DNA from 3 places in the Paracoccus sp. N5 genome. Region 3 is predicted to be linked to each of the others. Evidence: riboswitches for the same ligand, from Rfam matches in the RefSeq annotation. Region 3 holds a riboswitch; each other region holds the start of a gene.
The links. A riboswitch is a leader RNA that binds a small molecule or an ion and turns the genes downstream of it on or off. The one in region 3 is predicted to bind cobalamin.
Positions count from the first base shown of each region.

Region 1: linked by a shared signal. The riboswitch ahead of PARN5_RS0120265 (ABC transporter substrate-binding protein) and the one ahead of PARN5_RS0105405 (DUF1636 domain-containing protein) in region 3 are both predicted to bind cobalamin.
Region 2: linked by a shared signal. The riboswitch ahead of nrdH (glutaredoxin-like protein NrdH) and the one ahead of PARN5_RS0105405 (DUF1636 domain-containing protein) in region 3 are both predicted to bind cobalamin.

Region 1 is NZ_AQUO01000003.1:188,091-194,945, forward strand. It holds gene PARN5_RS0120240 (TetR/AcrR family transcriptional regulator) at 1-487, shown strand, start outside; gene PARN5_RS0120245 (sulfotransferase) at 493-1,521, shown strand; gene PARN5_RS0120250 (hypothetical protein) at 1,694-2,104, shown strand; gene PARN5_RS0120255 (plastocyanin/azurin family copper-binding protein) at 2,101-2,634, shown strand; gene PARN5_RS0120260 (RNA polymerase sigma factor) at 2,631-3,308, shown strand; cobalamin riboswitch at 3,413-3,610, shown strand; gene PARN5_RS0120265 (ABC transporter substrate-binding protein) at 3,707-4,714, shown strand; gene PARN5_RS0120270 (iron ABC transporter permease) at 4,711-5,754, shown strand; gene PARN5_RS0120275 (ABC transporter ATP-binding protein) at 5,751-6,521, shown strand; gene PARN5_RS0120280 (pseudoazurin) at 6,533-6,855, shown strand, end outside.
Region 2 is NZ_AQUO01000002.1:962,865-969,719, forward strand. It holds gene PARN5_RS0118970 (YeiH family protein) at 1-1,007, shown strand, start outside; gene PARN5_RS0118975 (DUF6635 family protein) at 1,069-1,893, shown strand; gene PARN5_RS0118980 (SDR family oxidoreductase) at 1,890-2,651, opposite strand; cobalamin riboswitch at 2,833-2,975, shown strand; gene nrdH (glutaredoxin-like protein NrdH) at 3,066-3,287, shown strand; gene nrdI (class Ib ribonucleoside-diphosphate reductase assembly flavoprotein NrdI) at 3,292-3,717, shown strand; gene nrdE (class 1b ribonucleoside-diphosphate reductase subunit alpha) at 3,699-5,825, shown strand; gene nrdF (class 1b ribonucleoside-diphosphate reductase subunit beta) at 5,899-6,855, shown strand, end outside.
Region 3 is NZ_AQUO01000001.1:1,063,892-1,070,746, reverse strand. It holds gene cobN (cobaltochelatase subunit CobN) at 1-1,291, opposite strand, end outside; gene cobW (cobalamin biosynthesis protein CobW) at 1,292-2,326, opposite strand; gene PARN5_RS0105405 (DUF1636 domain-containing protein) at 2,323-2,697, opposite strand; cobalamin riboswitch at 2,775-2,977, opposite strand; gene cobO (cob(I)yrinic acid a,c-diamide adenosyltransferase) at 3,015-3,626, shown strand; gene PARN5_RS0105395 (hypothetical protein) at 3,687-5,201, shown strand; gene bluB (5,6-dimethylbenzimidazole synthase) at 5,246-5,872, opposite strand; gene PARN5_RS0105385 (endonuclease/exonuclease/phosphatase family protein) at 5,869-6,855, opposite strand, start outside.

The sequences.
Region 1 (6,855 bases), on a different contig from region 3:
CGCCCTGGCCAGCGCGGTCAAGACCACGCCGGGCACGATCTACAACCTCTTCGACAGCATGCATGCCGTGCTGCAAGAGGTGAACCGGCAGGCGCTGGTCGATCTGGCCATCGCCGTGGATGCGGTGCGCGAGACCGATCCGCGCGCGCGGCTGCTGGCGCTGGCCGAGGTCTATGTCACCTTCATGCTGGACCGCCGCGCGGTCTGGCGCGCGCTGTTCGAGGGGCCGCGCATCTCGAACAATTTTCCCGACTGGTACCTGGCCCAGATCGACGGGCTGATCGGCCGCATCACCCAGCCGGTCGCGGCGCTGCGGCCCAAGGGCGACCCGCGCCTGCTGGCCGAGCAATTGCTGCTGTCGGTGCATGGCATCGTCGCGTTGGCCGCCATCGACCGGCTGGATCTGATCACCCGGCAGAAGCCGATGGACCTGGCCCATGCGGCGGTCGAGCGCATGATCGCCGCCATCCGCGCCGGGGCCGAGTGAACGCCATGCGCGGCGCGCTGATCCTGGGCTCGGCCCGCTGCGGCTCGACGCTGGTGTCGCGGATCCTGAACGCGCATCCAGCGGTGCTGTCGGTCTCGGAACTGTTTGCCGCCGTCGGACACAACGCCTTTCGCCCGGCGCATCCGGACGGCACGCGGTTCTGGGCGCATCTGGCGACGCCCTCGCGCGCCATGGCCCAGGTGGCCAATCCCGATGCGGCGCCGTCCGAGTTCCTCTATGGCCGGATCGCCGCGCCGGCGCATGACCCGTGGCATTGCCCGCCGCTTCTGGCCGTGACGCTGCCGCATCTGACCGACGCGCCCGATGCCCTGTTCGACGCGCTGGCCGAAGCGATGCGCGCGCGGCCCCCGGCCCCGCTGGCCGCGCATTACCGGGCGCTTTTCCAGGCCATGGCGGACCGGCTCGGCACCCGCGAGATCTGGGTCGAACGCTCCGGCGGCTCGCTGGTGGCCTCGGCCACGCTGCGCGCGATGTTTCCCGATGCGGCGCTGGTGCTGCTGCTGCGGGGCGGGCCGGACACGGCCCTGTCGATGCGCGACTATCCCGCCGCGCGGCTGGCGATCTGGTGCTGGCGCAGGCTGGGGCCGCTGGGCCTGGACCTGCTGCACCCGCGGCGGCATTTCGGACGCGGCGCGGCCTGGAGCCTGGTCGCCGCGCTTGGCGGAGGCTGGGCGATCCGGCGCATCGTCGCGCGCCGCCCCAGCCTGGCGGATGCCGGCGCCTTCTGGTCCGCCCTGACGATCCGCGGCCTGCAGGGCCTGGGCGACGCCCGGCCGCTGGTCCTGCGCCACGAGGACCTGTTCCGCGATCCGCGCGACAACATCGAACGGCTGGGCCGGCACCTGGGCATCGACATCGCGCCCGACTGGCTGGAGCGAACCGCCGCCATGCCGCAGCGGCGCCCGTCGCGCCTCGACGCCCTTTCGCGCGCCGAGCGGGACGAGATCGAACGCGCCTGCGCACCCGGCGAGGCGGCTCTTGCCGCCGCCCTGGCGGCATTGCCGGCTCGCTGATCCCGGCACGGCTCTCGAAGGCATGGACAAGGCCGAGCGACCGTCTTGCGCAGGCGGCGCCGCGGCAGATCCCGAAGCGGAAATTCTTCACCACCGCGGGAACATTTCCCGGAAACCCGCATCCAATCCGGCATGAGCCCTGGTGACGGGCTCGGATCGGAAAGGAAACGACATGCGTATCATCGTCCCGCTCGTCTTCGCCGCCTTTGCCACCGCAGGCATGGCCTGGGCTGACACGGCCTCGACCACCGCGCCGCCGGCGGCGCCCTTTGCCCAGGTCAGCAAGCTGGTCGCGCTGCCCGACTTCATCCCCGGCCTCGGCACGCTTTACGTCGATCCGGCCAGCCTGCCCGCCGGGCCGTTCCTGGCCTATGACCACGACGGCAAGCTTTCGGCGACGGTCTATATGGTGCCGCTGGACGACCTGAAAAACGGCAGCGGCTTCAACGATCTGCCGCTGGGCGAGGATACGGTGACCAGCGTCGACATCTATTACAACGCCGGCCATCCGGGCGTCGAGAAACCCCATGCCCATGTCGTGCTGTATCACGACGCCGGCGCGCGCGACAGGCTGGCGCAATGAGGCTCGGCCGCCGCCATCTGCTGGTCCTCGGCGGCGGTCTCGCCGCCCTTGGCCCGCTGGCCGGCCACGCCGGCAAGGCCGCGGGGTCCGAGGAGATCGCCATGCGCGGCACCCCGCGCGGCGAAAGGGTCTGGTTCTCGCCCCAGGGGCTGGCGGTGGCGCCGGGCACGGTCCTGCGCTTCGTGAACCGCGATCCCGGCAACAGCCATACGACCACCGCCTATCACCCGGCCCTGTTCGACCGCCGCCGCCGCATTCCGGCCGGCGCCCAGCCCTGGGACAGCGGTTTGCTGTTGCCGGATCAGGCGTTCGAGGTCACGCTGACCCTACCCGGCGTCTATGACTATTATTGCCAGCCGCATGAAATGGCCGCGATGGTCGGGCGGATCGTGGTGGGCCGGCCCGGCAGCCCCGGCTGGGAGGGCGTGGCGGCGGACAGCGAGGATCTGATGCCCGAGGTTCTGGCAGCCTTCCCGAGCCTCGACGCGATCCTCGCCACCGGCCGGACCGAGGCGGAGGGCGCGACATGATCCGCGCCCGCCCCCTTGCCAAAGCGCAGGACGACCCCGACTGGCAGCTGGTCGCCGCCGCCCGCGCCCGCGACGAGGCGGCGATCCGCGAGCTGGTGCGGCGGATGAACCCGCGCCTGTTTCGCATCGCCCGCGGCATCCTGCCCTCGGACGCCGAGGCCGAGGAGGCGGTGCAAGAGGCCTATCTTGCCGCCTTCACCCACCTTGACGGCTTTCGCGGCGAGGCGCGCTTTTCCACCTGGATCAGCCGGATCACCATCAATGCCGCCCGGATGCAGGCCCGCCGCCGGCGCCCCGACAAGGATCACAGCGTGAGCGATGAGACCAGCCCCCCGGCCGATGTGCTGACATTCCCCGGCGCCGAAACCGCCGAGGCCGGCGCCGCCCGCCACCAGATCCGCGGCCTGCTCGAAGAGGCGCTGAGCCGCCTGCCGCCCGAACTGCGGCTGCCCTTCCTGCTGCACGAGGTCGAGGGCCAGCCGATCCCGAGCATCGCCCGCGACCTGGGCCTGAACCCGATCACCGTGCGCACGCGGCTGTTTCGCGCCCGTCGCCGGCTGCGCCAGGCATTGGAGACGCGGCTGCGCGGCGGTTTCGATACGGTCTTTCCCTTCGACGGCGCCCGTTGCGCCCGCATGGCGGATCGGGTGATCGCGGGTCTGAGGGCGCGCTGACCGGGGAAGGCGCCAAGGCAAAGCGCGAACGGCCCTCGCCGCCGTCCATGAAGCGCGCGCCGCCGCCGGCCCGGATTCCCGGCCTTGCCAGCGCGGGTGCAGGGCGCTATGGCGAAGCCGTCGGTTTCCGCAAGGAATTGAAAGGGAATCCGTCGGGGTCAAGGCCCCGAACCGGAACTGCCCCCGCAACTGTAGGCGGCGAGCAGGATGCGAAACAGCCACTGTGGCCCCGTGCCATGGGAAGGCCGCGTCCCTGCCGTGACCCGTCAGTCAGGAGACCTGCCGGCGCAATGACCAACCCGGGCGGTGGGCCCGGACGGGGTTTGCTGCCGGCACCGCCTGCCCTGCATGCCTGTCCATGCCCTGCGCCTGCCCATGATGCAGCGGAAGGGACCATCATGCTGAGATACACCACGGCGATTGCCGTCACCTTTGGCCTGGCGCCGATGGCGCTGGCCGGCACCGAATACCCGCTGACCCTGACCAGTTGCGGCCACCCGGTGACCTTCGACAAGGCGCCCGAGAGCGTGGTCAGCGTCGGGCAAAGCACGACCGAGATCCTGTATATGCTGGGCCTGGCCGACAAGGTCGCGGGCACGGCGCTGTGGATCAACCCGGTGCTGCCGGAGTTCGAGGAAGCCGATGCCAAGGTCGAGCGCCTCGCCGACAACGCCCCGAGCTTCGAGAGCGTGCTGGCCAAGCGGCCGGAGCTGGTCGTCACCGCCTATGAATGGATGATCGGCCCGCAGGGCGCGGTCGGCACCCGCGAGATGTTCGACGACGCGCAGATCCCGAGCTGGATCATGCCCACCGAATGCGTCGGCAAGGACAACAGCCAGAGCATGGACGGCGCGCGCATGGTGATGTTCGACACCGCGCTGCTCTATCAGGGCATCACCGAACTCGCGACGATCTTCGACGTCTCGGCGCGCGGCGCCGAGGTGGTCGCCGAGCTCAAGGCGCGCGAGGCGGCGGCGGTCGAGAAGGCCGGGCGCCTGGGCCTGCCCGAGAATGTCTCGGGCGTGTTCTGGTATTCCTCGGCCGATATCGAGATCGACCCCTATGTCGCCGGCGTCAACGCCGCGCCGGGCTGGATGCTGTCGAAGCTTGGCGTGAAGAACGTCGTGCGCTCGCAAGAGGAATGGCCGACCGTCGGCTGGGAAACCATCGCCAAGGCCGACCCGAGCTTCATCGTCGCGGCCGAGATGGACCGCCGCCGCTTTCCGGCCGACGACATCGCGGTCAAGCGCGCCTTCCTGACCTCGGACCCGGTGACGCGCCAGATGCAGGCCGTCCGGCATGACCGCATCGTCACCCTGCCGGCCAATGCCATGGACCCTTCGGTGCGCACGATCTACGCGCTGGAGACGCTGGCCGATGCGCTGGCCGGGTTCGACCTGAAATGAAGGTGCGCGCCGCGACCGCCGGACGCGCGCGGGACTGGTTGTGGCTGGCGCCAGCGGCGCTGGTCGCGGCGCTGATCTTCGGCACGGTGGTAGGCGAGACGCGGATCCCGCTTGCCACCGTCATCGAGGTGCTGGCGGCCAAGGCGGGGCTTTCCTCGGCGGCGCCCGACCCGATCGACGCCAGCGTGATCTGGCATTACCGGCTGTCGCGCGCCGTGGTCGCGGCCTGCGGCGGCGCCAGCCTCGCGCTCTCGGGGCTGATCCTGCAGGCCTTGCTGCGCAACCCGCTGGCCGAGCCCTATCTGCTGGGCATTTCGGCCGGGGCCTCGACCGGGGCGGTGCTGATCGCGGTCGCGGGGCTCGGCGCCGGGCTGGTCGGCATGTCGGCCGGGGCCTTCGCGGGCGCGCTGACCGCCTTCGCGCTGGTGGCCGCGCTGGCGCGCATGGCAGGCGGCGGCACCGGGTTGCGCGGCGCAGGGGTCATCATCCTGGCGGGCATCGCCGGCTCGCAGATGTTCAACGCGCTGACCGCGCTGATCATCGCGCAATCGGCCAGCGCCGAGCAGGCCCGCGGCATCATGTTCTGGCTGCTGGGCAATCTTTCCGGCGTGCGCTGGCCGGACACCTGGCTGGCGCTGCCCGTGGCAGCGCTGGGGCTGGCGGTGACGCTGTGGCACGCCCGCGCGCTCGACGCCTTCGCCTTCGGCGCCGAGAGCGCCGCCGCGCTTGGCATCGACCTGCGGGTCACGCAGGCGGTGCTGATCGGCACGGCGGCGCTGATCACGGCGGTCATGGTCTCGATCGCCGGGGCCATCGGCTTTGTCGGGCTGGTCGTGCCGCATGCCATGCGCTTCCTCGTCGGCAGCCGCCATGCCCGGCTGGTCCCGGCGACGGCGCTGGCGGGCGCGGTGTTCCTGGTGCTGTCCGACGTGGCGTCCCGCATCGTCCTGCCCGGCCAGGTGCTGCCCATCGGCGTCATCACCGCGCTGGTCGGCGCGCCCGCCTTTGCCGTGGTCATGGTCCGGGGACGGCAGCGATGACGCCGGTGCTGGAGGTCAGCCGCGCCCGCCGCCGGATCGCGGGCCGCGACATCGTCGCCGATGTCAGCCTGGCCCTGCGCCCGGGCGAGATGCTGGGCTTGGTCGGCTCCAACGGCTCGGGCAAGTCGACGCTGCTCAGCCTGATGGCCGGGCTGATCCGCCCCGACAGCGGCGAGATCCGGCTGCAGGGCCAGCCGATGGCGCGATTGCGCCGCCGCCAGATCGCGCAGCGGCTGGCGCTGGTGGCGCAGTCGGCCGAGACCGGCGACCGCCTCTCGGTCCGGGACGCGGTCGAGCTGGGCCGCACGCCTTGGCTTGGACCGCTGCGGCCCTGGGGGGCCCGGGACGACGCGGCAGTTGCCGCCGCGCTCAAGGCGGTCGGCATGGCGCATCTGGCCGCGCGCGACTGGTCCACGCTGTCGGGGGGCGAGCGCCAGCGCGTCCATATCGCCCGCGCCCATGCGCAACAGCCGCGCATCCTGCTTCTGGACGAGCCGACCAACCACCTGGACATCCACCACCAGCTTGGCATCCTCGACCTGGTCGAGGCGCTCTCCGTCACCACGGTGATCGCGCTGCATGACCTGCACCACGCGCTGCGCTGCGACCGGGTGCTGGTGATGCAGGCCGGCCGCTGCGTGGCACTGGGACCGCCCGCCGAGATCCTGACCCCGGCGCTGATCCGCCGGATCTTCGGGGTCGAGGCCGAGCTGATCCCCCACCCCGGCGGCGGCCGTCCGGTCTTCGCCTTCCAGCGCCTGTCGTGAAAGGACAAACCATGCTGCTGCGTGCCGCCCTGCTGGCCTGCCTGCTTCCCGCCGCCGCCCTGGCCGAGACCCATGAGGTCAGGATGCTGAACCGCAACGCCACCGGCCCGATGCCCTTCGAGCCCGAATACCTGGTGATCGCGCCCGGCGACACGGTGAAGTTCATCGCCGCCGATCCGGGCCACAACGCCGCCAGCATCGCCGGCATGATCCCCGAGGGCGGCGCGAAGTTCATCGGCAAGATCGACGAGGAGATCGCGGTGACGCTGGATGCGCCCGGCATCTGGGGCATCAAATGCTCGCCGCATTACACCATGGGCATGGCGATGCTGAT
Region 2 (6,855 bases), on a different contig from region 3:
ATCATGCACAAGGCGGAACCCCGGGTTTCATCGCCGGGCTTGCGGCGACCCTGCCGGGGCTGGGGCTGACCTGTATCCTTGCGGTGGCGGCCATGGCGGTGCAGCGCCTGTCGGGCATCCCGGCGCTGAGCCCGCTGGTGGTGGCCATGGTGCTGGGCATCGCGGTCAGGAACCTGATCGGCACGCCGGCACTGGCGCAGCCGGGGATCACCTTTTCGCTGCGGCGGATCCTGCGCCTCGCCATCGTCCTGCTGGGCTTCCAGCTGACGCTGGCGCAGCTGCGCGCCGTCGGGCTGCCGGGACTGGCGGTGATCTCGGTCACGCTGGCCGCGACCTTCCTGTTCACGAAATGGGCCGGCCGGGCGCTGGGGGTCGAGCGGCGGCTGGCCGAGCTGATCGCCGCCGGCACCTCGATCTGCGGCGCCTCGGCGGTGATCGCGACGAATACCGTCACCCGCGGCGCGGATGAGGACGTGGCCTATGCCATCGCCTGCGTGACGGTCTTCGGCTCGCTGTCGATGATCGCCATGCCGGTGCTCGGCAGCCTGCTGGGCATGGACGCGGCGCATTACGGCATCTGGACCGGCGCGACCATCCACGAGGTGGCACAGGTCGTCGGCGCCGGCTTCCAGCACGGGGCCGAGGCCGGCCAGGCCGCCACCGTCGCCAAGCTGAGCCGGGTGATCCTGCTGGCGCCGATGATCCTGATCCTGGGCGCGCTGGCCCGCCGTCGCGGCGGCAGCGCCCATGGCAGCGCGCCCGCGCCCTGGTTCGTGCTGGGCTTCATCGCCGTCGTGCTGCTGAACAGCGCCCTGCCGCTGCCCGAGGGCGCCAAGGCCCAGGTCGTCACCCTGACCTCGTTCCTGCTGACCGTGGCGCTGGCCGCGATGGGGCTGGAGACCGACCTGCGCAAGCTGCGCGCCAAGGGCGTCCGGCCGCTGGCGCTGGGGGCGCAGGCCTGGCTTTTCATCTCGGGCCTGGGATTTGCCCTGGTCGGGCTGGTCTGAGCCATTGATCGGCCGGGCCGGCGGCCCTAGGTAGAAGGCGACCCTGCCGACCGGAGCCGCCATGCCGCCCGCCGACACCCGCCCGATGACCCGGCGCGAGACCGAGGTGCGCCGCTTTGTCCGCGCCCGCTTCGGCTTGCGCGGCACCCTGGCGCTGCATCGCCACGCGCTGGGGCTGGACCTGCTGCGGGCGCCGGTCAATGTCCTGCTGTCGCCGGTCTTCCTGCTGACGCGGCTGGCGGTGCCGCTGCTGCGCCGCCTGGGCGCGGTGCGGGCGGCCGACTGGATGGCGCGGCGGCGGATCTTCTTGCCCTCGGACCTGTCGCATCATATCGTGGACGACCTGACCGGCTTCATCGCCGCGCTGGATGCCCAGGGGCTGGGCCCGAAGGCCCCGCCCGAGGCCGTGGCCCGCGCCACCGCCGACTATGCCGAGACGCGCAATGCCGTGTCCGAGATCACCACCTCGGTCCTGGTGCTGCTGGCGGGGCTTTTGCTGTTTCACCGCGCGACGCCGGGCGTCATCTCGCTGGCCGGGCCGCTGGCCGACATGCGGGCGCAAAGCCAGGCGATCCAGGACTTCGCGCTGGGAAGCTGGGCGGGCGGATTGTGGTATGGCATCTTCCCGCGCGAGCTTTCCACGCTCGAAGTGATCGCGACCGGGTTCGGGCTGGCGGTCCTGGCCTCGGTGGTGACGACCTTCGCCGGGCTGCTCGCCGACCCGCTGCAACTGGCCGCGGGCACGCATCGGCGCCGGATCATGCGGCTGCTTTCGCGGCTCGACCGCGCCGCCGAGGCGCCGGCGCTGGAGCGCGAGCACCTGCTGGCCCGGATGGGCGACCTGACCGATGCCTGCCTGAGCCTGTGGCGCAGCCTGAAGGGCTAGGCCTTGCAGATCGAATTGCCGCCATCGGCCAGCATCGCCGTGCCGGTGACGAAGCTCGCGTGGTCGGACAGCAGGAACAGCGCCGCGCGGGCGATCTCCTCGGGCCGGGCCATGCGCTTCAGGGCATGCAGGCCGGCGATGAAGCCGGCGGTTTCGGGGTTGGTCGCGGCATCGCCCGCCATCTCGGTCAGCGTGCCGCCGGGCAGCAGGGCATTGGCCCGGATATTCTGCGGGCCGTAATCCACCGCCAGCGCCTGCACCAGCCCGATCAGCCCGGCCTTGGCCGCGGCATAGCCGCCCATGCCCGGCAGCACCGCGGTATGGCCGATGAAACTGCCGGTAAAGACCAGCGCGCCGCCGCCCCGCGCCAGCAGCGCCGGCACCTGCGCCCGCGCGGCCAGGAAGGCGGCGGTCAGGTTGGTGGCGATCAGCCGCTGCCATTCCGCGTCCGGGATCTCGTGCACCAGCGCGTCCGAACCGATCTGCCCGGCATTGTTGAAGGCGCCGTCGAGCCCGCCGAAGCGGTCCTGCGCCAGCGCGACCAGCGCCTCGGCATGGCCGGGCGCCGTGACATCGCCGGCCAGCACCGCGACGCGGCCCGTGCCCTGATCGATTCGGGCGGCGAGGTCGGCAAGCCGATCCTCGCGCCGGGCCGAGATCACCAGCCGCGCGCCCTCGGCCGCGAAGATCTGCGCCGCGGCGGCGCCGATGCCGCTGGAGGCGCCGGTGATGATGAAGGTCTTGTCCTTGAGCAGCATTCTGCTTTTCCCTTGCTTGTTGCGAGCCCAGCATGGGCCGGAACCCGCATCGGGAAACCCGGTTTCTTGCGCTGGTAACCGGGTGTTCGCGTTAAGGTCCAAAATGCCTGCGACCACCAGATAGCGGGGGATAGATCGCCCGGGAACACCATATCTGGATTGACGCGCGCCTTCCGACATGGCTTATTGGGGCGGTCATGGTTAACCCGGTTTCGACCGGGAGACACAGAGGGCAGCCGGCGATTTCCGGCACGGCCCCCGCAGTCGGAAGCCCGGTCCCGGGGACTGCGAGTCGCAAGACCTGCCATGGCACCGAAATGACGACACCGTGCGGCGGGCGCGGGGCTTGATCGGTGCGATGGCATGACCATCGGCCCGGCCTTGTGCTGCCCACAGCAAAAAAGGAGCAGAGGCATGTCCATCACCGTTTATTCCAAGCCCGCCTGCGTGCAATGCACCGCCACCACCCGCGCGCTCGACGCACGCGGCCTGGACTATCACCTGGTCGACCTGACCGAGGATGACGCGGCAATGGAACTGGTCACCTCGCTGGGCTATCGTCAGGCGCCGGTCGTCGTCGCCGGCGAGGCGCATTGGGCCGGCTTCCGCCCGGACATGATCGGCCGCCTGTCCTAAGGCCATGGCCGGCGGGGGCGATCTGGTCTATTTCTCCTCGGCCTCGGGGAATACGGCGCGTTTCGTGGCGCGGCTGGGCCTGCCCGCCTCGCGCGTCCCGATCTCGCCCAAGGATGCGATGCCGGCGCCGGTTCGGCCCTATGTGCTGATCTGCCCGACCTTCGCCGATGGCGAGGGGCGCGGGGCTGTCCCGAAGCAGATCATCCATTTCCTGAACGACCCCGACCGCCGCGCCGGGCTGCGCGGCGTCATCGCCACCGGCAACCGGAATTTCGGGGCGACTTACGCCTTGGCCGGCAGGGTGATTTCTGACAAGTGCAACGTCCCCGTGCTGTATCGATTCGAACTGGCGGGGACTGATCTGGACATTTCCCGCGTGCTGGCGGGGCTCAACAAATTCTGGGGGACGGAATGCTTGACGATGGCGTAAAGGCCGAGCTCGATTATCACGCGCTCAACGCGATGCTGAACCTTTACGACGGCGAGGGCAAGATCCGCTTCGATGCGGATCGCAAGGCCGCGCGGCAGTATTTCCTGCAGCACGTCAACCAGAACACGGTGTTTTTCCACAACCTCGACGAGAAGCTGCGCTATCTGGTCGACGAGGGCTATTACGAGCCCGAGGTGCTGGACCAGTATTCCAAGAATTTCCAGCGCGCGATCTGGGATGCCGCCTATCAGAAGAAGTTCCGTTTCCCGACCTTCCTGGGCGCGTTCAAGTATTACACCAGCTACACGCTGAAGACCCGCGACGGCCAGCGCTACCTGGAACGCTATGAGGACCGCGTGGTCATGGTCGCCCTGGCGCTGGCGCGCGGCGACGAGGGCCTGGCCATGCGCTTCATGGACGAGATCCTGTCGGGCCGCTTCCAGCCGGCGACGCCGACCTTCCTGAACGCCGGCAAGAAGTCGCGGGGCGAGCTGATCTCGTGCTTCCTGCTGCGGCTGGAAGACAACATGGAGTCCATCGGCCGCTCGATCAACTCGGCGCTGCAACTGTCGAAGCGCGGCGGCGGCGTGGCCTTGATGCTGACCAACCTGCGCGAGGCCGGCGCGCCGATCAAGGGCATCGAGAACCAGTCCTCGGGCGTGATCCCGGTGATGAAGCTGCTGGAAGACAGCTTTTCCTATGCCAACCAGCTGGGCGCGCGACAGGGCGCGGGCGCGGTCTATCTGAACGCGCATCACCCCGACATCCTGCGCTTCCTCGACACCAAGCGCGAGAACGCCGACGAGAAGATCCGCATCAAGACGCTGAGCCTTGGCGTGGTCATTCCCGACGTGACCTTCGAACTGGCGAAGCGCAACGAGGATATGTATCTGTTTTCGCCGCATGACATCCAGAAGGTCTATGGCGTGCCCTTCTCGGAAATCTCGGTGACCGAGAAATATGCCGAGATGGTGGACGACAAGCGCATCAAGAAGCGCAAGATCAACGCCCGCGCATTCTTCCAGACCCTGGCCGAGATCCAGTTCGAAAGCGGCTATCCCTATATCATGTTCGAGGACACGGTGAACCGCGCCAATCCCGTGCATGGCCGCATCACCATGTCGAACCTTTGCAGCGAGATCCTGCAGGTGAACGAGGCGAGCGAGTTCAACGAGGATCTCAGCTATTCCCATTTGGGCACTGATATTTCGTGCAATCTCGGCTCGCTGAACATCGCTGCGACCATGGACGGCCCGGACCTGGGCGCCACCGTCGAGGCGGCGATCCGGGCGCTGACCGCGGTATCGGAAATGTCGGCCATCGACGCCGTGCCCTCGATCCGGCGCGGCAATGACGAGGCCCATGCCGTGGGCCTGGGCCAGATGAACCTGCACGGCTTCCTGGCCCGCGAGCGTATCCATTACGGCAGCCCCGAAGGGGTCGAGTTCACCTCGGTCTATTTCGCCGCCGTGGCCTATCACGCCATCCGCGCCTCGAACCTGCTGGCGCAGGAGCATGGCAGCACCTTCAAGGATTTCGAGAAGTCGAAATATGCCGACGGCTCGTTCTTCGACAAATACACCGAAGCCGACTGGCTGCCGACGCTGCCCGACGTCGAGCGGGTGTTCGAGAACGTCACCCTGCCCACGCGCGCGGACTGGGCGGCGCTGAAGCAATCGGTGATGCAGCACGGGCTTTACAACCGCAACCTGCAGGCGGTGCCGCCGACCGGCTCGATCAGCTATATCAACAACTCGACCAGTTCGATCCACCCGATCGTCGCCAAGATCGAGATCCGCAAGGAAGGCAAGATCGGCCGGGTCTATTACCCCGCCGCCTTCATGTCGAACGAGAACATCGAGTTCTACCGCGACGCCTATGAGATCGGGCCCGAGGCGATCATCGACACCTATGCCGCCGCGACCGAGCATGTCGACCAGGGCCTGTCGCTGACGCTGTTCTTCCCGGCCGAGGCCACGACGCGCGACATCAACCGCGCGCAGATCTATGCCTGGAAGAAGGGCATCAAGACGATCTATTACATCCGCCTGCGCCAGACCGCGCTGGAGGGCACCGAGGTGCAGGGCTGCGTGTCCTGCACGCTGTGATCGGCCGTAGCGGTGGGGGCTGTCTGCCCCCACACCCCCGAGGATATTTGCACAAGAAAGAAAGGTTCTTCGGATGAAGGATCACGCGCTCCGGACCCCCTTGCGGGCGATCAACTGGAACCGGCTGGAGGACGAGAAGGACCTGGAGGTCTGGAACCGGCTGACCGTCAATTTCTGGCTGCCCGAGAAGGTGCCGCTGTCGAACGACGTACAGAGCTGGGCCACGCTGCGCCCGGCCGAGCGTGAGCTGACCATCCGGGTCTTTACCGGGCTGACGCTGCTCGACACGGTGCAGAACACCATCGGCGCGCCCTCGATGATGCCCGATGCGCTGACGCCGCATGAAGAGGCGGTGCTGTCGAACATCAGCTTCATGGAGGCGGTGCATGCGCGCTCCTACAGCTCGATCTTCTCGACGCTGTGCCTGACCAAGGAGGTGGACGAGGCCTTTCGCTGGGCCGAGGAGAACCCGCATCTGCAGACCAAGGCGCGCACCATCGTCGAGAAATATGCGGCCGGGGCCGATCCCTTGAAGCGCAAGATCGCCTCGGTCTTTCTGGAGAGCTTCCTGTTCTATTCCGGCTTCTACCTGCCGATGTACTGGTCGAGCCGCGCCAAGCTGACCAATACCGCCGACCTGATCCGCCTGATCATCCGCGACGAGGCGGTGCATGGCTATTACATCGGCTACAAGTACCAGCGCGGGCTGGAGAAGCTGAGCGCCGAAAAGCAGCAGGAGCTGAAGGACTTCGCCTTTTCGCTGATCTTCGATCTTTACGAGATCGAGTCGCGCTATACGGCCGAGCTTTACGACGGCATCGGCCTGACCGAGGACGTGAAGGCCTTCCTGCATTACAACGCCAACAAGGCCTTGCAGAACCTGGGCTATGAGGCGCTGTTCCCGCCCGCCGCCTGCGAGGTGAACCCGGCGATCCTGGCCGCGCTGTCGCCCGACAGCGAGAACCATGACTTCTTCAGCGGCTCGGGCTCGTCCTATGTCATCGGCAAGGCGGTCGCGACCGAGGACGAG
Region 3 (6,855 bases):
GGCCCTGCGGCAGGGCCGCCAGCGCGGCGCGATAGTCGGCGGCGGGCCAGTCGATGCGCTCGGTCAGCAGCCTTTGCGCCAGCCCGGCGTGGTCCAGACCCAGCATGGCGCCGGCCGAGGCCAGCGCGTCGAGCCCGACCGCATGGGCCAGCTGATGCGCCTTGCCGGGATAGGTCGAGAGCACCACCGCCCGCCGCGCCGCCGGCAGCGCCAGCCGCGCCCGGATCCGCGCCACCGCCTGCGCGACCAGCGCCGGGTCGGGGGTGTGGACCAGGCGGGCGAATTGCAGGTCGGGATCGCGCGGCTCGGCCGCCTTGAAGCTGATCGCGCCCAGGAAGATGCGGCCGTCGACCTCGGGCAGAACGACGTGCATGGCAAGGTCGGCGGCGGACAGGCCGCGATCCTCGGCAGCCCACAAGTCCCGCGTGGCGGTCGAAAGCGCGACCTGGAACACCGGGCAATCCGCCGCGTCGAAGGGCGTGGCGCCGGCATCGTCGCGCGCGGAAAAGGCGGTCAGGTTCACCACCGCGCGCGTGCCCGGCAGATGCGGCGCGAGCCAGTCCGCGAAACCCGGCGCCTTCAGCGAGGGCGCGAAGACCCCGCTGGCCGGCAGGCCCGCCGCGCGCAGCGCCCGGATCATCGCATCGACCGGGCCAAGGTCGGCGCTGGTCAGGTAGCTGCGATAGAAGCTGACCAGCACCCCCGGCTCGGGCCGGTCGGTCACGCCCCGGTCGGGGTCGTAGAAGCCGAAGTCGGGCAGCTGCGACTGGCCGGTGACCGGCGCGGCCTCCAGCCCCGCCGCCCGCGCCAGTTCCGCCAGCGCCATCTGCGCCGCCACCGCGCCGCCCTGGTCGCACAGCGCCGACAGGCGGCGCAGCGTCTCGCCCGGCAGGGTGGAGAACCGCTCCAGCACCGGATCGGGGCGGCCGTCGGCGGGCAGCAGCGCCAACGGGATGCCCTGCCTGCGGGCCAGGTCTTGCAGCGTGGCGACGCCATAGGGCCAATAGGCCTCGCCGCCGATCAGCCGCACCAGCACGGCGCGGGCATGGGACAGCACCGAATCGGCATATTGATCGACCGAGACCGGGTGGCGCAGCGCCGAGATATTGCACAGCCGCAGCGAGGGCAGGCCGCCCGCGGCGCCCGATCGAGCCTTGTGCCAGCCCGCCGCGAAGGCGCCGAGGTCGCTGTCGGAATAGGACAGCACCACCAGATCGGCCGGGGTCTGGCCGGGATCGGTGGGGGTCTCGGTTTCCTCGAGCCCCCGGCTTTCGCGGAAAACGACGTGCATCTAGCCCACCAGAATCGCCCGGATCGCGGCTTCGTCGATGTCGTCATGTTCGGCGATGACGACAAGGCGCGACAGGCGCGGCCGATCGCCCCAGGGCCGGTCGAACTGATGCCGCACACGCTCGCCCACCGCCTGCACCAGCAGGCGCATCGGCTTGCCGGCGACGGCGACATGGCCCTTGACCCGCAGGGCCTTCTGCTCGCGGGCCAGGCGCTGGATGCGGGCGGCCAGATCGGCGGGGTCGGCGATTTCCGGCAGGTCGATCACCACCGAATCGAAATCGTCATGCTCGTGATCGTCGGCGCCGTCGTGATGGCTGGGGCGGGCGTCGAGGTCGTCCTCGGCCGCCGCCGCCAGGCCCAGGATCAGCCGCGGGTCGATGACGCCATCGGTCAAGGGCAGGATCGGCAGGCGACGCGGGGTTTCGGCCTCGATCACCGCGCGGGCGGCGGCCAGCCCGGCCTCGCCCGCCAGGTCGGCCTTGCTCAGCAGCACGATGTCGGCGCAGGCGATCTGGTCCTCGAACACCTCGGACAAGGGCGTCTCGTGGTCGAGGCTGGGATCGGTGGCACGCTGGGCCTCGACCGCGGCTTCGTCCGGGGCGAAGCGGCCGGCGGCCACGGCTTCGGCATCGGCCAGCGCGATCACCCCGTCCACGGTGATGCGCGAGCGGATCGCCGGCCAGTCGAAGGCTTTCAGCAGCGGCTTCGGCAGCGCCAGGCCCGAGGTCTCGATCAGGATGTGGTCGGGCTTGACGGGCATCGCCATCAGCCGCTCGAGCGTCGGGATGAAATCGTCGGCCACGGTGCAGCAGATGCAGCCGTTCGACAGCTCCATGATGTTCTCGGCCGGGCAATTCTCGTCGGCGCAGGATTTCAGGATCTCGCCATCGACGCCCATGGTGCCGAATTCATTCACCAGCACCGCCAGCCGCTTGCCCTGCGGCTCGGACATCAGGTGGCGGATCAGCGTGGTCTTGCCGGCGCCCAGGAAGCCGGTGATGACGGTGACGGGGGTCTTGGTCAGGTCGGTCATGATTCATCCAGTCGGGGGCCCAAGGGCGGAGGAATGCGCGCGATGCTGCGCTTGCGGAAAATCGGGCTGCGCTCGCGCCAGGGCACGATGCCGTCGGGCGTGGCGGCATAGGCGCTGGCGCCTTGCAGGATCTCGGCGGCGTCCGCGGGTTCCATGCGGCCATAGACATAGGTCCAGCGGTCGGGGCCGGAGAGCGCGATGGCGGCGCCGTTCGAACAGGCGGACAGGCATTCGACCGGGCGGATGGTCACGCCCGCCGGATCGGGGTGGCGCAGCAGCGCCGCCATCAGGCGCTGTCCCGGCACGGGCTGGCCGTCGACGACGGGCTCGCCGGCGCGGCAGGTGATGCAGACATGCAGCGTCACGGTCATGCCTCAAGTCCCCTGGTCATGGCGGCATGAGGCAGGGCGCAGGCGCCCGAACCCCAGCAGGAACACCCCGTCCGCCGGTCAATCCTTCGTTGCGCGGCAGGTCTCCCGGCTTGCGGATTCGGGCGATGGCCCACGGGCGCCCGCCTTCCCGGCCTTTCGGGCCAGTGGCATCGGGCGACCTTTCCGGTCACGGTCGCGGGGGCGGCTGCTTTCGGGCTTTCACCCGTCGCATTCCCTTTTCACCTGTCATAGGACAGGAACCGGCGCGCCCCATGCTCTGCGCTGCCGGCCCCCGCTTGTCAAGCAAAGGAGTCCCGATGGAAACCGACGACAACGCCCGCCACGCCCAGAAGATGGCCAAGGTCAAGGCCGCCCGCGACCGGATGATGGCCGGCAAGCAGGGCGAAAAGGGGCTGGTCATCGTCCATACCGGCAAGGGTAAGGGCAAGTCCTCGTCCGGCTTCGGCATGATCCTGCGCTGCATCGCCCATGGCATGCCCTGTGCCGTGGTGCAGTTCATCAAGGGCGCCTGGGACACCGGCGAGCGCCGGCTCTTGACCACGCATTTCGGCGACCTGTGCCAGTTCCACGCCATGGGCGAGGGCTTCACCTGGGAGACGCAGGACAAGGCCCGCGACATCGCCGCCGCCCGCGCCGGCTGGGACAAGGCCAAGGAACTGATCCGCGATCCAAGGATCCGCATGGTGCTGCTCGACGAGATCAACATCGCGCTGCGCTACGACTATCTGGAGCTGGACGAGGTGCTGGGCTTTCTGCAGGGCGAAAAGCCGCCGATGACCCATGTCGTGCTGACCGGGCGCAATGCGAAGCCGGAACTGATCGCCGCCGCCGATCTTGTGACCGAGATGGAGATGGTGAAGCATCCGTTCCGCGACGGCATCAAGGCCCAGCCGGGGGTGGAGTTCTAGGCCGGAATCGGCTCATCTGACGACGTAAAACGGCTTTGCCTGCGTGCGAGAGGAATATTCATGCTCTATTTCAGACAAGGACTTGTGGCGCTGCTGGCGCTGGGGCCGGTCTCGGCCGCCTGGGCGGTGCCGGCGACCAACGAGGGCGCGGCGCGGCTGACCGGCGTCTTGCAGACCTATCTGGGCGCGACCGAGGGCGTGGTCAGCGTCACCCCGCAGGGCGACAGCTACCAGCTGACGATCGATCCGGCGCCGCTTCTGGCGCAGGTGCCGGATGCCCGGGCGCAGATCACCGTCTCGCCCCTGACCTATACCTTGACCGACAACGGCGACGGCAGCTGGGGCGTCAGCGAGGACCAGGTGCTCAGCTGGTCGGTGGTGGTGCCGAAGATGTTCGAGCAGAAGGGCACCACCAAGGTGCAATCCACCGGCATCTGGGACGAGGCGCTGAAGGGCTTCCGCGAGCAGAAGGCGGTGATGACCGATTACGTCATCGATTCCGTGCAATATGGCCCGCCCGAGGCAATGGGGCCGGACGGCATGCCCGTCGCGCCCGCGCCGGATGCCGAGCCGCAGGTCATCTCGCGCGACCACCAGACCACCGCGCGGATGGAGGTGGAAATGACCGGCACCGCCGGCAAGGCGGGCGGCGTGGACCAGGCGATGGCCTTCACCGCCACCGACCTGAAGCAAAGCCAGGAGCTGGTGTTCGGTCCCGGCGGGGCGCCGATGCTGATCGAGGTTTCGGCCCCCGGCTATGACGGCAAGGGGCTGATGGCGGGCGCCCGCTCGGAGGGCGTCCTGTCGCTTCTGGCCTGGTTCGTCGCGCATCCGTCCGAGGCGCAGATCAAGCAGTCGCAGGACGGGCTGCGCGACCGGCTGGCCGCCGCCATGCCGCTGTGGGACGAGCTGAGCCTGGAGATGGCGATCCGCGACATGAAGATCGGCTCGCCCATCGGCGAATTCGGCCTGGCCTCGGCCACGCTGGGCCTGGGGCTCAGCGGCGCTGTGCCGGACGGGCGGCTGGCCGAGAAGCTGGTGCTTTCTGGCCTGACCGTGCCCGAGGGCGTGCTGCCGTCCTGGGTCGCGCCGATCCTGCCGCAAGAGGTGTCGCTGGACTTCGCCGCCTCGGACTTCGACCTGGCGGCGCCGGCGAAGCTGCTGATCGAGAGCTTCGACCTGAATGCCGAGGAGCCGCTGGCCAAGCTCTCGCCCCAGCAGATGCAGCAGGCGCTCCTGCCCGACGGCAAGGCGACGCTGAAACTGGCGCCCTCGCAGATCAAGGGCGACGGCTATCAGATCGACTATCGCGCCGATGTGGCGGTCGGTCCGGGCGCGGCGCCGGTGGGCACGGCGCTGATCTCGGCCAGCGGACTCGACACGCTGGAATCGGCGCTGGCCGCCGCGCCGCAGGACGAGGCCGCGCAGCCGCTGATGATGCTGCGCATGGCCCGCGCCATGTCGAAGCCGGGCGAGGGCGGCGACGCGGTCTGGGATATCCAGATGCCCGAAGGCGGGCAGATCAGCGTGAACGGCCAGCCGATGGGCCCGCCGCCCGCGCCGCCGCAGCAGTAAGCCGCCACCCCCAGAAAACGGGCCCCGCCGCGCGCCGGCGGGGCCTAGCGTTTCTGCCAGCCTGGCGCGGTATTGGCCTGCCAGCCGGTGCGATGCAGCAGCGGCGTGTCGTCGGTGAACTCGGGCCAGCCGAGGCACAGAAGCGCGGTGAATTCCCAGCCCTCGGGCACTTGCAGCAGCGGGCCGACATGCGCCGGGTCCAGGATCGAGACCATGCCCAGCCCCAGCCCGCGCACCCGCGCCGCCAGCCATAGCGTATGGATCGCCATGGCGGTGGACTGGTGCAGCGTCGCCGGCATGGTGGCGCGGCCCAAGCCGTGACCCTCGGCAGGGCTCGTGTCGGTAAAGACCGCGAGCCAGACCGGCGCCCGGTCCAGCCCGGCCAGCTTCAGCGCGTCATAGGCGCGGCGCTGCTCGCCCTGATAGCCCGTGGCGGCCTCGGCATTGCAGCGCAGGAAATCGGCGCGGATCTCGGCCCGCAGGCCCGGGCTTTCGACGCGGATCACCCGCCAGGGCCGGGAATTGCCGACCGAGGGCGCAAGCTCCATCGCGGCGTGCAATTCGTCCAGCAAGGGTTCGGGCACCGGGTCGGTGCGGAAATGCCGCATGTCGCGGCGCCAGCGCAGGATGCGATCGAGCGTGTCGCGGTCGGATTCGTCGAATTGGGTCATGGCCAGTCCAACTCTACCCAGACCAGGCGATGCGCGGAAGCGGTCAGCGCCGCCTTGGCGAGCGGCCCCTCGGCCGGCCAGAACACGCCCGAATCGGTGATCTTCAGCCCCTTCGCGGGCAGGACGTAATCCACCCGCAGGTTGCCCGGCGGCTTGTCGTCGGGCCAGTCGCCGGTATCGAGGCCCGGGTCGCCCTTCTGGCTGTCGTTGACACCGCCCTTGGCCGCCGCGCCGCCGGCGCTGCGGGGCAGGGGGTCGGTGACATGCGCCATGACCTGCGCCAGCGCCTGCGGCCTGCCCTCGCTGTCCTGGGGATCCAGGTTCAGGTTCCCGGCCAGCACGAAGGGCGCATCGGGCAGGTGCCCCAGCCAGAAGGCCAGCTCGTCGTGGTTGCGGCGGCCGTTCAGATCCTCGGGCCCGTCGAAGACCGGCGGCGTCGCCGACATGGCCAGCAGGTGCAGCGGCCGGCCCGCCACCGTCACCACCGCGTCCCAATGCCCGGTCGAGGACAGCCGGCGCACCGCCCGCACCTCCTCGGGCAGCGCGGGCATCAGGTTGCCGGGCAGGTCGCGCCACAGGGCATCCGTGTAATCCGTCACCGGGCCGATGGGGTGGCGCGAGAGGATCGCCATGCCGCCCTGGCCGGTGAATTCGCCGAAGCCCTGGGCATCGTCCGCGGTGCCCAACCGCCCGTCCGCGTCCAGGTCCAGCCCGGTCGCCGTGCCGCTGTTCGGTCGGGCGGCGAAGCGGTGCGGATAATCCAGCCCGGCCTGCGCCAGCCGGGCGGCAAAGGCATCCAGCGCCTTGCCGTCGAAATCCCAGTCGAAATCGGTCAGCAGCAGGATGTCGGGCCGGGTTTCGGCCAGCACGGCGACGACGGCGGCGATCTGCGCATCCTCGCGGCCGAGATCGCGCAGCAAAAGCCCCGGCCCGTCGCGCGACAGGTCGGGGCTGTAGGTGGCAATGCGCAACGGCGCGGCCGT